DNA from 2 places in the Aeromicrobium sp. EU05-FHT14F07 genome. Region 2 is predicted to be linked to the other one. Evidence: riboswitches for the same ligand, from Rfam matches in the RefSeq annotation. Region 2 holds a riboswitch; the other holds the start of a gene.
What was found. A riboswitch is a leader RNA that binds a small molecule or an ion and turns the genes downstream of it on or off. The one in region 2 is predicted to bind thiamine pyrophosphate.

Region 1 (7,185 bases), on a different contig from region 2:
TGCCACTCGCGGTCGGTGGCGTCGGCGTACGCGGCCAGCATGAGGTCGACATGCGGGCTGTCGACCGCCAGCCGGTCGGCGGTGGCCTCGGCCCGCAGCACGGACGCCGCGAACGCCGGGTCGTCGTACGTGCGGATCCACGCGGCGTAAGGGTGGGAGTCGAGGTCGGCCGCGGTCGCTGCCAGGTGCTGCCCCACCTCCGCGTACACGCGGAAGCACGGGAGCACGGCGGCGACCGCCACCTCGACGGGCGACCCTGCTGCGTGGTCGGCGAGCATGCCCACGTACGCGCGGCACGCGGCGGAGGGATCGTGGGAGTCCGGGTCGACGTCGCGCCGTGCGAGCTCCCCCACGTGCAACGACCGCTCGGCCTCGACGGCGCCTGCCGCGAAGCCGGCCCAGGCGCCGACGTCGTCGACGTCGGGGAGCCGCGACGCGACCCTCGCGAGCGTGCGCGCGTAGCCGGCGAGGTAGTGCGCGTCGTCGGCCAGGTAGTGGGCGAACACGGAGTCGGGCAGCGTCCCGTCGGCCAGGCCGGTGACGAACGGGTGCCGGCAGACGTCGGCGTAGCGGTCGGCCACGTGCGCCCAGGCCCGTGCGGAGAACGAGGTGCTCACGAGGTCACCGCCCGCAGACGGACGAGGTGGTCCACGGGTCCCCGGCCGCGCCCGACGCTCCTGCGCGCACCCGACGCCAGCGCCTCTGCGAGGTAGGCCTTCGCGGCGCCGACCGCCTCGACCAGCGGGTCACCGAGGGCCAGCCTCGTCGCGACCGCGGCCGAGAGCGTGCACCCGGTGCCGTGGGTGTGCGGGGTGTCGATCCGCGGCGCGCGGAACCAGGTGCTGCCGCGACGCTCGACGAGCAGGTCGTCGCTCGCCGGCCCGTCGCCGTGGCCGCCCTTCAGGAGGACGGCACCAGGGCCCAGGGCGAGCAGCGCCCGCGCCAGCGCGTCAGGGTCGGTCGCGGCGGGCAGGCCCGAGAGCACCGCGGCCTCCGGCAGGTTCGGCGTCACCAGGGTCGCGCGCGGGAGCAGGAGGTCGCGCACCGCCGCCTCGGCCTCGCGCGGCAGCAGCCGGTGGCCGGACGTCGAGACCATGACGGGGTCGACGACGAGCGCGGGCACGTCGGCGAGCAGCTCGGCGACCAGCTCGACCAGCTCCGGCGAGCCCAGCATGCCCACCTTGACCACGCGGACGTCGAGGTCCTCGAGCACCGCCTCGAGCTGGCCGCGGACGACGTCGAGCGGCACCTCGTGCACCCCGCGCACGCCGGTCGTGTCCTGCACGGTCACGGCGGTCACGACGCTGGCCCCGTACACGCCGAGGGCCGTGGCCGTCTTGAGGTCGGCCTGGATGCCCGCTCCCCCGGACGGGTCGGACCCCGCGACGGTCAGCACCACCGGTTCACGTCCCGTCATGCCGACGCCTCCTCGCGGCGGGCGGCGAGAGCCGCGTCGACGACCCGACGCAGCCGAGCGGCGGCGGCCCGCGGGTCGGGGTCGGCGCCCACCGCGCGCACCACGGCGACGCCGTCGAGCCCCGCGCGCACGGCCGGCCCCGCCGTGGTCTCGTCCAGGCCGCCGATGCCGACGACGGGGAGCCGTCCACCCACCCGGACCGCCACCGAGGCGACGCCGGCGAGACCGAGGGGCGGCCCCGTGTCGTCCTTCGTGGGCGTGTCGTGGACGGGACTCACGGCCACGTAGGTGCACGCAGCCAGGGCTGCCGCGTCGTCGAGCTGCTCGAGGGTCCCGACCGACCAGCCCACGACGGCGTCGGGGCCGGTCGCCGCCCGCAGCACCGTCGGGTGGGCGTCCGCGCGTCCCCCGTGCACCCCGTCGGCCTCCGGGAGGACGTGGTCGTTCGCGAGCACGGGCACGCCCGAGCCGGCGAGCGCCTCGCGCAGCAGGATCACCTGGGCACGGACCTGGGCCGGCGAGGCCCGCTTGTCGCGGACCTGCACGCAGGTGACACCGCCCTCGACCGCGGGGACGACCACCCGGCGCAGGTCGACGCCGAACGACGGGTCCGTGACGAGGTAGAGGCGGAGGTCGGGCCCGCCCCTCATGCCGGCACCGGACGGACGCGTCCGACGAGCTCCAGCCCGTGAGGGTCGGCCAGCCGGTCGACCAGCGCGACCCGCAGGCTGCCCGGACCCTGCGCGACCTCGGCCGCCGAGGTGCCGGAGGCCGCCAGCAGGCCCATGGCTCCCGCAGCAGCCTCGAGCGGGTCGTCGACGACGGCACAGGCCGCGGCGACGAGGGCGCTCGACGAGCAGCCGAGCGCGGTGATCATCGGCATCCACGGGTGGCCGCCGACCACGTGGAGCGTGCGGTCGCCGTCGGTGACGACGTCGACCTCGCCGCTCACCACGACGACGCAGCCGTGCTCGCGGGCGACGAGCACGGCCGCGTCGTGCGCGTCGTGCGCGCTGGCGATGCTGTCGACGCCGCGCGAGCCGCCGAGGGCGCCGGCGAGCGTCAGCACCTCCCCCGCGTTGCCCCGCACGACGGTGGGGCGGTGCTGGAGCAGGTCGGCGACGAGCTCGCGGCGGTAGGCCGTGGCGCCGACGGCGACAGGGTCGAGCACCCACGGCGTGGCGTCGTCGTGCGCCCGCTCGGCGGCGAGGCGCATGCCGTCGGCCCACCGTGGGGACGGCGTGCCGATGTTGACGCAGACGGCGTCGGCGAGCCCTGCCATCTCGGCGGACTCGTGGGGGTCGTGGACCATCGCGGGCGAGGCGCCCGCGGCGGACAGCACGTTGGCCGCCAGGTCCATCGAGACGTAGTTCGTGAGGCACTGGACGAGCGGGGTCCGCTCGCGCAGGGCCGTCGTGACGGCAGACGTCGGATCCATGTGTCTCCCTCGCGCCGGTGCTAACCGGATCAGGTTCGGCGGGTGTCATCTCAGCCCCTGCGGGGCACCCCGGACACGTCGACCATAGCGAAGGCCCCCGTCCGGTGGACGGGGGCCTTCGTGGGGTCGGGGTCAACGAGCGGCCCCGACGCCGGAGGCGTCAACGAGCAGCCCCGACGCCGGAGCCGTCAACGAGCTGCAGAGCCCTCGACGTAGTCGGCATCCTGCTGCTTCCACGAGAAGTGGGAGCGCAGCACCTTGCCGGTGGCCTCGATGGGGTGCTGGGCCTCCTGCTCGCGCAGGGCGAGGAACTCGGCGGCGCCGTTGTCCTGGTCGTCGATGAAGCGCTTGGCGAAGGTGCCGTCCTGGATGTCGGCGAGGACGGCCTGCATGCGCTCCTTGACCGAGGCGTCGATGACGCGGGGGCCGGACACGTAGTCGCCGTACTCGGCCGTGTCGGAGATGCTCCAGCGCTGCTTGGCGATGCCGCCCTCCCACATGAGGTCGACGATGAGCTTGAGCTCGTGGAGCACCTCGAAGTAGGCGATCTCCGGCTGGTAGCCGGCCTCGGTGAGGGTCTCGAACCCGGCCTGCACGAGGTGGGACATGCCACCGCAGAGCACGGCCTGCTCGCCGAAGAGGTCGGTCTCGGTCTCCTCGGTGAAGGTCGTCTTGATGACGCCGGCGCGGGTGCCGCCGATCGCCTTCGCGTAGGACAGGGCGAGGTCCCAGGCGCCGTGCGTGGCGTCCTGCTCGACCGCGATGATGTCGGGGATGCCGCGTCCGGCGACGAACTCGCGGCGCACGGTGTGGCCGGGCGCCTTCGGGGCGACGAGCAGCACGTCGACGCCGGCCGGGGGCTTGACGTAGCCGTAGCGGATGTTGAAGCCGTGGCCGAAGACGAGGGCGTCGCCGTCGACGAGGTTCGGCTCGATCGACTCGGCGTACACGTGGCGCTGGACCTGGTCCGGGGTCAGCACGACGATGACGTCGGCCTCCTCCACGGCCTCGGCGACGTCGAGGACGCGCAGGCCCTCGGCCTCGGCCTTCTCGCGGCTCTTGGAGCCCGGGGCCAGGCCGATGCGGACGTCGACGCCCGAGTCGCGCAGGTTGAGGGCGTGCGCGTGCCCCTGGCTGCCGTAGCCGATGACGGCCACCTGCTTGCCCTGGATGATGCTGAGGTCTGCGTCGTCGTCGTAGAACAGCTCGGCCACTGGTTTTCTCCTGTGTCGTGGTGGGGTTCGGGGTGGTTCAGGCGCTCTGGTGGCCCGGCACCGTCCGCAGCGTGCGGTCGGTGATCGAGCGGGCGCCGCGTCCGATCGCGACGCGACCGGACTGGGCGATCTCGCGGATGCCGAACGGCTCGAGCACGTTGAGCATGGCCGTGAGCTTGCCGGAGTCGCCGGTGGCCTCGATGGTGACGGCGTCCGTGGACACGTCGACCACCTTGGCGCGGAACAGCTGGACGGTCTCGAGCACCTGGCCGCGGGTCTGGGCGTCGGTGCGGACCTTGATGAGCATGAGCTCGCGCTCCACGGCGGAGGACGAGTCGAGCTCGACGATCTTGAGGACGTTGACGAGCTTGTTGAGCTGCTTGGTGACCTGCTCCAGCGGCAGCTCGTCGACGTTCACGACGATCGTCATGCGGGAGATCTCGGGGATCTCGGTGGGGCCGACCGCGAGGGAGTCGATGTTGAACCCGCGGCGCATGAACAGGCTCGAGACGCGCGCGAGCACGCCGGGCGTGTTCTCCACCAGGACGCTGAGGGTGTGCTGGGTGGTCATGCGGTCTCCCGGGCCTCTCGCTGTCGATCGCTCACAGGTCCTCGTCCTCCCACTCGGGCGCGAGGTCGCGCGCGATCTTGATGTCGTCGTTGCTGGTGCCGGCGGCGACCATCGGCCAGACCATCGCGTCGCGCTCGACCACGAAGTCGATGACGACCGGGCGGTCGGTGATGGCCATGGCCTGCTCGATGGTGGCGTCGAGCTGGTCGGGGCTGTCGCACCGCAGGCCGACGCAGCCGTACGCGTCGGCGAGCTTGACGAAGTCGGGGATGCGGCGCGCGCCGATCGACTCCGGGCCGGTGTTGAGGTCGGTGTTGGAGTAGCGGCCCTCGTAGAACAGGGTCTGCCACTGGCGCACCATGCCCAGCGAGGAGTTGTTGATGACGGCGACCTTGATCGGGATGCCCTCGAGCGCGCAGGTGGCGAGCTCCTGGTTGGTCATCTGGAAGCAGCCGTCGCCGTCGATCGCCCACACGACGGAGCCGGGCAGGCCGACCTGCGCGCCCATCGCAGCGGGCACCGAGTAGCCCATGGTGCCGGCACCGCCGGAGTTGAGCCACTGGCGCGGGCGCTCGAAGTCGATGAAGTGCGTGGCCCACATCTGGTGCTGGCCGACGCCTGCGACGTAGGTGGCCTCGGGGCCCGCGATGGCGCTGATGCGCTCGATCACGGTCTGGGGCGCGAGGCCCTCGCCGGGTGTGTCGTAGGCGACGGGGAACTTGCCCTTGACCGCGAGCATCTGCTGGCGCCAGGCGCTGTAGTCGCCCTGGGTGCCGGTCTCGTCGGCCTGCTTGCGCAGCGTGACGACGAGGTCGGCGATGACCTCGCGGCAGTCGCCCACGATGGGCACGTCGACCTCGCGGTTCTTCCCGATCTCGGCGGGGTCGATGTCGGCGTGGATGACCTTGGCGCCGGGCGCGAAGGTCTCCAGCTGGCCGGTGACGCGATCGTCGAAGCGGGCGCCGAGCGAGATCAGCAGGTCGGACTTCTGCAGGGCGGCCACGGCGGCGACCGTGCCGTGCATGCCCGGCATGCCGAGGTGCAGCTCGTGGCTGTCGGGGAACGCGCCGCGCGCCATGAGCGTGGTGACGACCGGGATGCCGGTGAGCTCGACGAGCATCGCCAGCTCGGCCGCGGCGTCGGCCTTGATGACGCCGCCGCCCACGTAGAGCACCGGGCGCTCCGCGGCGGCGATGAGACGTGCTGCCTCACGCACCTGCTTGCCGTGGGGGCGCGTGGTGGGACGGTAGCCCGGCAGCGCGAGCTCGTTCGGCCAGTGGAAGGTCGTGGTGGCCTGCAGCGCGTCCTTCGCGACGTCGACGAGGACCGGTCCGGGACGGCCGGTGCTGGCGATGTGGAACGCCTCCGCGACGACGGTGGGGATGTCGGCGGGGTCGGTCACGAGGTAGCTGTGCTTGGTGATCGGCATCGTGATGCCGCGGATGTCGGCCTCCTGGAAGCCGTCGGTGCCGATGAGGCTCGACGACACCTGGCCGGTGATCGCGACGATCGGCACGGAGTCCATGTAGGCGTCGGCGATGGCCGTGACGAGGTTCGTCGCGCCGGGGCCGGAGGTGGCCATGCAGACGCCGACCCGACCGGTGACCATGGCGTAGCCCTGCGCCGCGTGGCCCGCGCCCTGCTCGTGGCGCACCAGCACGTGCCGGATGCTCGAGTCGAAGAGCGGGTCGTAGGCGGGGAGGATCGCGCCGCCGGGGATGCCGAAGATGACCTCGACACCGGCGTGCTCGAGCGACCGGACGAGGCTCTGGGCGCCCGTCAGCGTGTCGCTGCTCGGCCTCGTGACCACTTCCGTCATCGCTTCGTCCTCATCTCGTCTGGTCGTGCCCGGTGGGTGTGCTGCGTGCTGGTCGGCCCCGGCGTGTCGCCGGACGGCGTCCTGTCCCCTCGCATGAAAAAACCCCCCGGCCAATGATGGCGCACGGAGGGTGACGCGAGACGGCGGGTCGTCGCGTCAGTCGTCTACGACAAGGCGGGTGAACAGCACCTCGACAGTCTCGCCCTCTCGCGCGACGTGGTCAAGTTCTGAGACAAGACGTACCAGCATCCGGACGGGGGCTACTGCTCGGGTGGGGCTGCGCTGCTGCGGCTTCTTATTCGGGTGGGGCTGCGTCGGCGTGGCTCCTCGTGGCGGAAGGGCTGCGTTGCTGCGGGTTCTCGTGGGTGTGGTCTCCGAAAGGGCCTCGACCGGGCGGCTGAGCGTGGGTCGGCTTCGGGTCTCGGGCTGGGGCTCCCGCTGTGGGACGCAAGGATCTGCGTTCGTGCGCTGGGACTCGAAGGATGCTGCGTTTGCGACGGGATCCCGTAGTGAACGCAGAAGCCTCCGGTCTCGAACGCGCGAATGCAGAATCTTGGGTGCCCTTTGCGTTGGGGAGACGAAGGATTCTTCCTTCTCGTGGACCGTTCCACGAGAAGGAAGAATCCTTCACACCCCTGGCCCCGTCAGCGGTGGATCCGCCACCTGAACAGCGCTCAGAAGGTGGCAGACCCACCGCCGGCACACGCAAACGCAGAATCTTGCGTC
Region 2 (7,185 bases):
CGCTCGGCCGACGGGTCGGTCTTGCCCATGACGATGAAGACGCGGCAGTTCGGGTTCATCGCGCCGGTGATCCACCACTTGCGACCGTTGATGACGTACTCGTCGCCGTCGCGCACGATCGACAGCTCGATGTTGGTGGCGTCGGAGGAGGCGACGTCGGGCTCGGTCATGGCGAACGCCGAGCGGATCTCGCCCTCCAGGAGCGGCTCGAGCCACTGCTCCTTCTGCTCCGGGGTGCCGAACATGGTCAGCACCTCCATGTTGCCCGTGTCGGGCGCGGCGCAGTTGAGCGCGGCGGGCGCGAGCTGGATCGAGCGACCCGTGATCTCGGCGAGCGGCGCGTACTGCAGGTTCGTCAGGCCGCCGCGCTCCGGGTGGCCGGCGAGGAAGAAGTTCCAGAGGCCACGCTCGCGCGCCTCGGCCTTGAGGCCGTCGAGCACGGCCGGCGGGTCCCAGCGATCCTCGGCGTAGAGGGCCTCGATCTGCTCGGCGGCCTCGGCCTCGGCCGGGTAGACGGCCTCGTCCATGAAGGCCTCGAGCTTCGCGATCAGCTCCGTGGTGGTCTCGTCGAAGGCGAAGTGCATGTCAGGCCGCCGCCATCACGTAGACGACCTCGGCGATGCAGACCGGCTTCTCCGCGCCCTCGCGCTCGACGACGAACGTGATGACGGCCTGGGTGCCGATCGGGATGTCGCTGGTCTCCTTGAGCGTCGCCGTCGCGCGCAGCCGCGAGTCGACGGGGACCGGGTTCGGGAAGCGCACCTTGTTGGCGCCGTAGTTCACCCCCATGGCCAGGCCGTTGACCGCGTAGATGTTCTCCGAGAACACCGGCAGCAGCGACAGCGTCAGGTAGCCGTGGGCGATCGTGCCGCCGAACGGGCCGGACGCGGCGCGCTCGGGGTCGACGTGGATCCACTGGTGGTCGCCGGTGGCGTCGGCGAAGGTGTTGATCTGCTCCTGCGTCACGGTGACCCAGTCGCTGGTGCCGAGCTCCTGCCCGGCAGCTGCCTTGAAGTCGTCGAGACTGTCGAACACGCGGGCCATGGGACTACCTCCGGGACAGGTCGCCCTCGGGCGACGACTAAGCGCTTGCTTAGTTCGCAGCCTAGACGACCTCGTCCCCTTTGTGCACCCCCGCGACCTACGTCAGGACGCGTGCGACCACGGGCACGAGCGCCAGCAGGGTCGCGACCACGACGACGGCGGTGTCGCGCACGGTCCATGGCACCCCCTGGGCCCAGGTCCGTCGCGTCGCGGTCGCGAACCCGCGGGCGTCCATCGCGATCGACGTCCGCCCGGCGTCGCGCAGGGCGGCGGCCAGCATGGCGAAGGTGACCGACCCGGCGTGGCGGACGGCCGACACCGGTCCGTCCGGCCCGGTGCCGCGCACGCGGCGTGCCCGGAGCACCTGCTGCACGGTCACGCCGAAGCCGGACACCCGCTGCAGCGACGCGACGAAGGCCGCCACCGGACGACCGGGCAGGTGGAGCCGCTGGGCGAGCTCGTCCCCCAGGTCGGACAGGTCGACGAACGCGACGACCACGGCCCCCGGCCAGGCGAGCACCAGGATCCGCAGCGCCGCCACCGGCGCGTGGTCGGGGTTGCCGAGCCGCCAGGCCGAGTAGGCCACCAGACCCGCGGACACGCCGCACAGTGCGAGGCACGCCACCGGGTAGCGCCAGGACGGCAGGACGAGGAGGCCGGCAAGGGCCCACCCCGTGGCCGCGGCGACGGCGGACGGAAGGTCGCGGACGGCGAAGGAGCCGAGCAGTGCCGCCACCCCGATCCACATCAGGGCCAGCGGGTTCGTCCGAGCCAGGACGCGTCTCATGGGGCCACCTCCACCCGCTCGGCCGCCAGGTCGACGACGTCGGCGTCGTGGGTGGCCGCGGCGACCACGGCGCCCTCGCCCGCCGCGGCGAGCGCGAGCCCGACCACGGCCGCCCACGTGTCCCGGTCCTGACCCACGGTCGGCTCGTCGAGCAGCACGACCTCCGGACGGTGGGCGACGGCCGTCAGCATCGAGACCCGTCGCTGCTCGCCGCCCGAGAGCCGGAACGGGTGCGTGGACGCCAGCGCACCCAGGCCGACGACGTCCAGCAGGGCGTCGACGTCGACGGTGCGCCCGGTCCGGCCGGCGGTGAGCGCGACCTCCTCGCGCACGGTCGCGGCGACGAACCCGTGCTCGGGGACCTGGGACGACCAGCCGACCTGCGCGGCGAGCTCGCGGCTGCGGAGCCGGTGACGTGACGGCGTCACCCGCCCCGACGTCGGCTCGAGGAGCCCGCCGAGGGCGGCGAGCAGCGTCGACTTGCCGGCACCGCTCGGCCCGGTGACGGCCGTGAGCCGGCCCGGGTCCAGCCGGGCGTTCACCCCGTCGAGCGCGCGGGTCCGCGTGACGCCGCGCATCGACCGGCTGGTCAGGTCGACGACGAGGTCCTGCGCCACCACGGACGTCGCCCGCGAGGCGGGCGCGACCAGCCGGGGATCGACCTCCAGGGGCGTGGGCGCGGGCAGGCCCGGCATCCAGAGCCCGAGCCGGCCCATGGCCTCGGCGTGGTCGCGCACGAGCACGTCGGGCGCGACGTCGGCCAGTAGCGCTCCGTCGCGTCCCAGCACCAGCACGCGGTCGACGAGGTCGAGCCACGGACCCATGCGGTGCTCGACGACGAGCAGCGTGGCACCGCGGGCGCCGACAGTCGTGCGCACCGCCTCGCGCACCGACGCGGCATGCTCGGGGTCCAGCATCGACGTCGGCTCGTCCAGCAGCAGCACGTCGGGCTCGACGGCCAGCGCACCGGCGAGGGCCAGGCGCTGCAGCTCGCCGCCGGAGAGCGCCGCCGTCGGGTGCTCCCGGCCGTAGGTCAGGCCGACGTCGGCCAGGGCGCGGTCGACACGGGCCCAGATCTCCGGTCGGGCGAGGGCGCGGTTCTCCGGCCCGAAGGCGACGTCGCGGCCGATCCGCTCGGCCACCACCGCGTCGCCCGGTGCCTGGGGGACGAAGCCGAGGACCCCGCCGACCTCGACCGTGCCGGTCAGGTCGCCCGACAACGTGGTGCCGAGGGCGCCGACGAGCGCGTGGAGCAGCGTGGACTTCCCCGCGCCGCTCGGGCCGAGCAGCATCACCCGCTCGCCGGGGTCGACGCGCACGTCGAGACCGGCGACGACCGGGTGGCGACGACCGAGCGGGCGCCAGGTCAGGCCCTCGACGCGGACCTGACCTGGCCGGAGGTCGCTCAGACCGCGTTCCGCTCGTGCAGCTCGCGGCCGGGGCCGAAGGCGTCGAGCACCCCGGCGCGGGCCAAAGCGCGCACGAGCAGCCAGCCGCCGGCGCCGGCGACGACCGCGCCGGACAGCGCGAAGAACGCGAGGTGGACCAGGCGGTCCGTTCCGGAGAAGACGCCTTCCCAGTAGGCGAACCACTCGTAGACCGAGCCGAACGCACCGGCTCCGGCGCCGGCCAGGACGGCGACGCCGAGGGAGAACCGTCGGTACAGGAACAGCGCGAGGACGAGCTCGGCGCCCAGGCCCTGCACGAGTCCCGAGGCCAGGACGCTCAGCCCCCACTCGGTGCCGCCGGGGACGAGCGCCGAGACCGCAGCGGCGGCGAGCTCGGTCACGAGCGCGGCACCCGGGCGGCGGATGATCAGGCCGGCGACGACACCCGCCAGCAGCCAGGGCCCGGCCAGCAGACCGAGGGACGGCGGGAAGGAGAAGACCGCCAGCGCGCTGATGCCGGCGTAGGCCTTGCCCCAGACCCAGAAGGTGACGCCGATGGCGACGGCGAGCGTCGCGATCGTGACGAGGTCGACGGTGCGGTACCGGAACGCCGACCCCAGGTCGGTGGACGGACGCGTGGATGCAGAACTACTCATCGTGACTCCCTTCGCCGGTGCTAACCGGAGCAGGTTCAAGGGTCTGCGGCTTCTCCGCACTCTCAGCGCCCTCTGCGTGGCGCTCCCCTGTCGTGGTGGGACCAGCCTAGCGGGAACCGGCGCCGTCGAGGGCCACCAGCCACGTGCCGGTCTCCCCGCTCACCACGGGCGGGGCGCCGGGAGGACGGCCGTCCGCCCGGTCGGCGACCTGCCGCGCGGCGGCACCGGCCGCGGCCTCGTCGTCGAACACCTCACAGGTCCCGTCGGCGCCGAGCACGACGTGCACCCCGCGACGCTCCCCCGGCGCGAGCGGCGAGCCGGACCGCAAGGGCCAGTCGTGGGCCACGTTGTGCAGGTGGGGTGCCCGGGCGTGCGCCTCGCTCAGGAGCTCGAACGCCTCCTGCACCGTCCCGACGACGGCCGCCGGTGCGAGCGCATCCTCGTCGGGGCCGAGCTCCACGACCCACGCCCTCGGGTCGGCGACCCTGCTCCCGAACCGCCCCACGTCCCGCTCCCCTCCGGCCCCTGGACTGCGTCACGTCGACACTAGCCTCCGCCGGGGCACGGAGCGGGACGGACGACGGGCGCCCGGTCCGGGGTGGACCGGACGCCCGTCGGCGCGCTCAGCGGGTCAGCGGATGCGCACCCCCTTCGTCGCGCTGGTGCTGCCGGTGAAGGAGCCGTCGCCCGCGTAGACCGTGCGGACGGACAGCGTGCCCTTCGTCCTCGGCGCCTTCAGCGTGGTCACGACCGTGCCACCGGAGAGGCGCATCGTCTTGGCCCAGGTGAACGACTTGGCGCCCGGCGCCTTGACGTACACCCGCACCACGCCCGACGGGGCGACGCCCGCCACGGTCGGCGAGACCGTCGCACGCACCCGGTACGTCGCGCTCCGCTTGACCGACGACGTCGCGTTCGTGACCGTCGTCGTCGCCCGCTTCACGACGGTGACGTCGGCCGTGGCCGTGCCGCTCGCCTCGACCTCGTCCGTGCCGTCGAAGACCGCGCTCACCGTGTGCGAGCCGACCTTCAGCGTGGCCGGGAGCTGGAAGCGTCCCGTGCCCTGCGCGTCGAGCGCGACCGTCACGGGCGTGCCGGCGACGGTGACCGTCACCGTGCCCTCGTCGGCCCCGGCGACCGCCACGGCACCCTCCAACGGGGAGCCGAAGGTGCTCTGCGCCGACGCCATGACCAGCGCGATCGTCGAGGCACCCTTGGTGAGCGTGAACGAGACCGCACCCGACTGCGACGCCTGCGCGGTCGCCGTCTTCGCGAGCGACGCGACCAGCTCGTGCGAGCCGGCCTTGAAGCCGGGCACCGCGAGGGTGGCCGTGCCGTTCTCGACCACCGACGTGCCGAGCACCGTGTCGCCGTCGGCGAAGGTGACGGTGCCGCCGTCGCCGGCCGTGACCGTGGCCGTCAGCGTCACGGGCTGGTTGATCGCCGGGAGCTCCGGGTCGATCGCCAGCTCCGTGGACGTCTCGGTCAGCACCTCGAGCGAGCCGGTCGACGTGAGGCCGTAGCCCGCGCCGACCGCCTTGACGCCCGCCTCGCCGATGGCGAAGTCGGCCGGGACGGTCGCGCTGAGCACGGCCACCCCGGACGGGTCGGCGATCGCGGTGCCGAGCGTGCTCGAGCCGAGCGAGAACGTGACGCCCTCGCCGGACCGGTAGCCCGACGCGGTCAGCGTGACCGCACCACCCGGAGCGGGCGTGGGGTCGTCGACCGTGACGGCGCCGACCTCGGTCGAGTGCGCCAGCTCCTCGCACGGGTCGCCCTGCGCGCCCACCGGCGGCAGTGCCACGGCCGAGCCGGTGACGCCGTCGTCCTCACGGACCGTGAGGTAGCCGAACGCCTTGGCACCCATGACGGCACCGGAGGTGTTGATCGCCGAGACCTTGACCGCCGTGCTCGCCGACGTCGACGCCAGGCTGTCGCCGAGGATCGACCCGGTGACGACCTTGCACGTCTCGCCTGGCGCGAAGGTCACCTTCTCCATCGCGATGCCGCCGCGGCCCGTGGTGGAGCCGAGGACGCTGACGTACGCGACGACCGGCTCGGTCGCGGGCTGCGCCAGGTAGACCCCCACGTCGGCGGTGCCGGCCGAGGCGCCCTCCTCGACGGCCGTGGCGAACACGTTGACGGTGTTCTCCTTCTTCACGGTGGGCGTCCCGAGCGAGGACGACTCCCACGCGAGGTCGGACAGGTACGCCGCGCCGGTGGTCGTGGCGTCCGCGCCGGTCGCGGCCGTCAGCCGCACCTCCCGCACGTCGGCCACGTCGAGCCCGGCGTCCTTCAGCGCCGAGACCGGCACGTTCACCTGCTGCAGCACGATCTTCTTGAGCACCGTCGTCGTCGAGTCCGAGGGTGCCGGCATGCGCACGAGGGCGTACGGGTTGAGCGCCGAGACCTTCGACGACCACGTCACGCCGGAGCCGTCCTTGACCGCGAGGGTCAGGTCGGTGCCGGTCACGACGGTCTCGTCGGCGGCCACCTTCAGCGACAGCCGGTCGAACCCGCTCGCGTCGCGCTTGGCCTTCGGCACCGTCACCAGCACGGCACCCGTGTCGCCGGTCCAGGTGAACCGGGTGACGGGTGTCGCGGGCACGTTGCCGCCGTTGCTGGCGGGCGTCCAGTGCGGCACCTGCGACGACGCGAGCGTCGAGCAGGCGGGAGCCGCGGCCGGGATGGTGCGACCCGCCAGGCTCGCGCAGGGCTGCGCCGTGGCCAGTCCCGACGTGCGCACGAGCGAGCTGGTCGACTCGAACGACGTCAGGGTCGAGCGCGCCGACGAGGGCGCGGTCGTGACGGTGCGGACGTCGGCGTTCCCGACGACCTCCGGGCGCGTGCCCGAGCCGTCGAACATCGGCAGGAACTGCTTCTCGTCACCGAGCGTCAGCCGGAACCAGCCGGCCATGTAGGCGGTGCCCAGGTCGTACTGCGCGTCGGCCGACAGGCGGATCGACGTCGCGGCGACGGCCGGGACCGGACCACACGTCTGGTTCGTCGACGTGGCGCCCCAGTCGTCGCTGACGCCGGCCGGGAACTTCCCGGGCGTCCAGACGGTGTTGAAGAAGTTGTGGTTCGCGCCCATGACCCAGGTGGCGGCCCGCAGCGCGTCGTCGTCGAACGCGTAGCGCGAGTCGTCCAGCATGTGCTGACCCTGCTGGTTCGACACGTCGCCGTCGCAGTACGGCAGGACGACGTTGAGCGGCACGTTCGGCACCGTCATGCGACCGAAGTCGACCGGCGCGAGCGGCAGCAGGCTCTTGATGCCGAACGGCTCGTCGAGCGCCGCGTTCAGCGTGGC

Region 1: linked by a shared signal. The riboswitch ahead of thiM (hydroxyethylthiazole kinase) and the one ahead of AC3WRM_RS04255 (ECF transporter S component) in region 2 are both predicted to bind thiamine pyrophosphate.

Annotation. Positions count from the first base shown of each region.
Region 1 is NZ_JBYTCR010000005.1:12,534-19,718, reverse strand. Features, by position in the region: gene AC3WRM_RS06410 (TenA family protein) at 1-617, opposite strand, end outside; gene thiD (bifunctional hydroxymethylpyrimidine kinase/phosphomethylpyrimidine kinase) at 614-1,417, opposite strand; gene AC3WRM_RS06400 (thiamine phosphate synthase) at 1,414-2,067, opposite strand; gene thiM (hydroxyethylthiazole kinase) at 2,064-2,855, opposite strand; TPP riboswitch at 2,844-2,937, opposite strand; gene ilvC (ketol-acid reductoisomerase) at 3,044-4,069, opposite strand; gene ilvN (acetolactate synthase small subunit) at 4,107-4,640, opposite strand; gene AC3WRM_RS06380 (acetolactate synthase large subunit) at 4,672-6,459, opposite strand.
Region 2 is NZ_JBYTCR010000003.1:83,831-91,015, forward strand. Features, by position in the region: gene AC3WRM_RS04235 (acyl-CoA dehydrogenase family protein) at 1-584, opposite strand, end outside; gene AC3WRM_RS04240 (MaoC family dehydratase) at 586-1,044, opposite strand; gene AC3WRM_RS04245 (energy-coupling factor transporter transmembrane component T family protein) at 1,142-1,831, opposite strand; gene AC3WRM_RS04250 (ATP-binding cassette domain-containing protein) at 1,828-3,150, opposite strand; gene AC3WRM_RS04255 (ECF transporter S component) at 3,237-3,875, opposite strand; TPP riboswitch at 3,865-3,974, opposite strand; gene AC3WRM_RS04260 (hypothetical protein) at 3,982-4,380, opposite strand; gene AC3WRM_RS04265 (Ig-like domain repeat protein) at 4,507-7,185, opposite strand, start outside.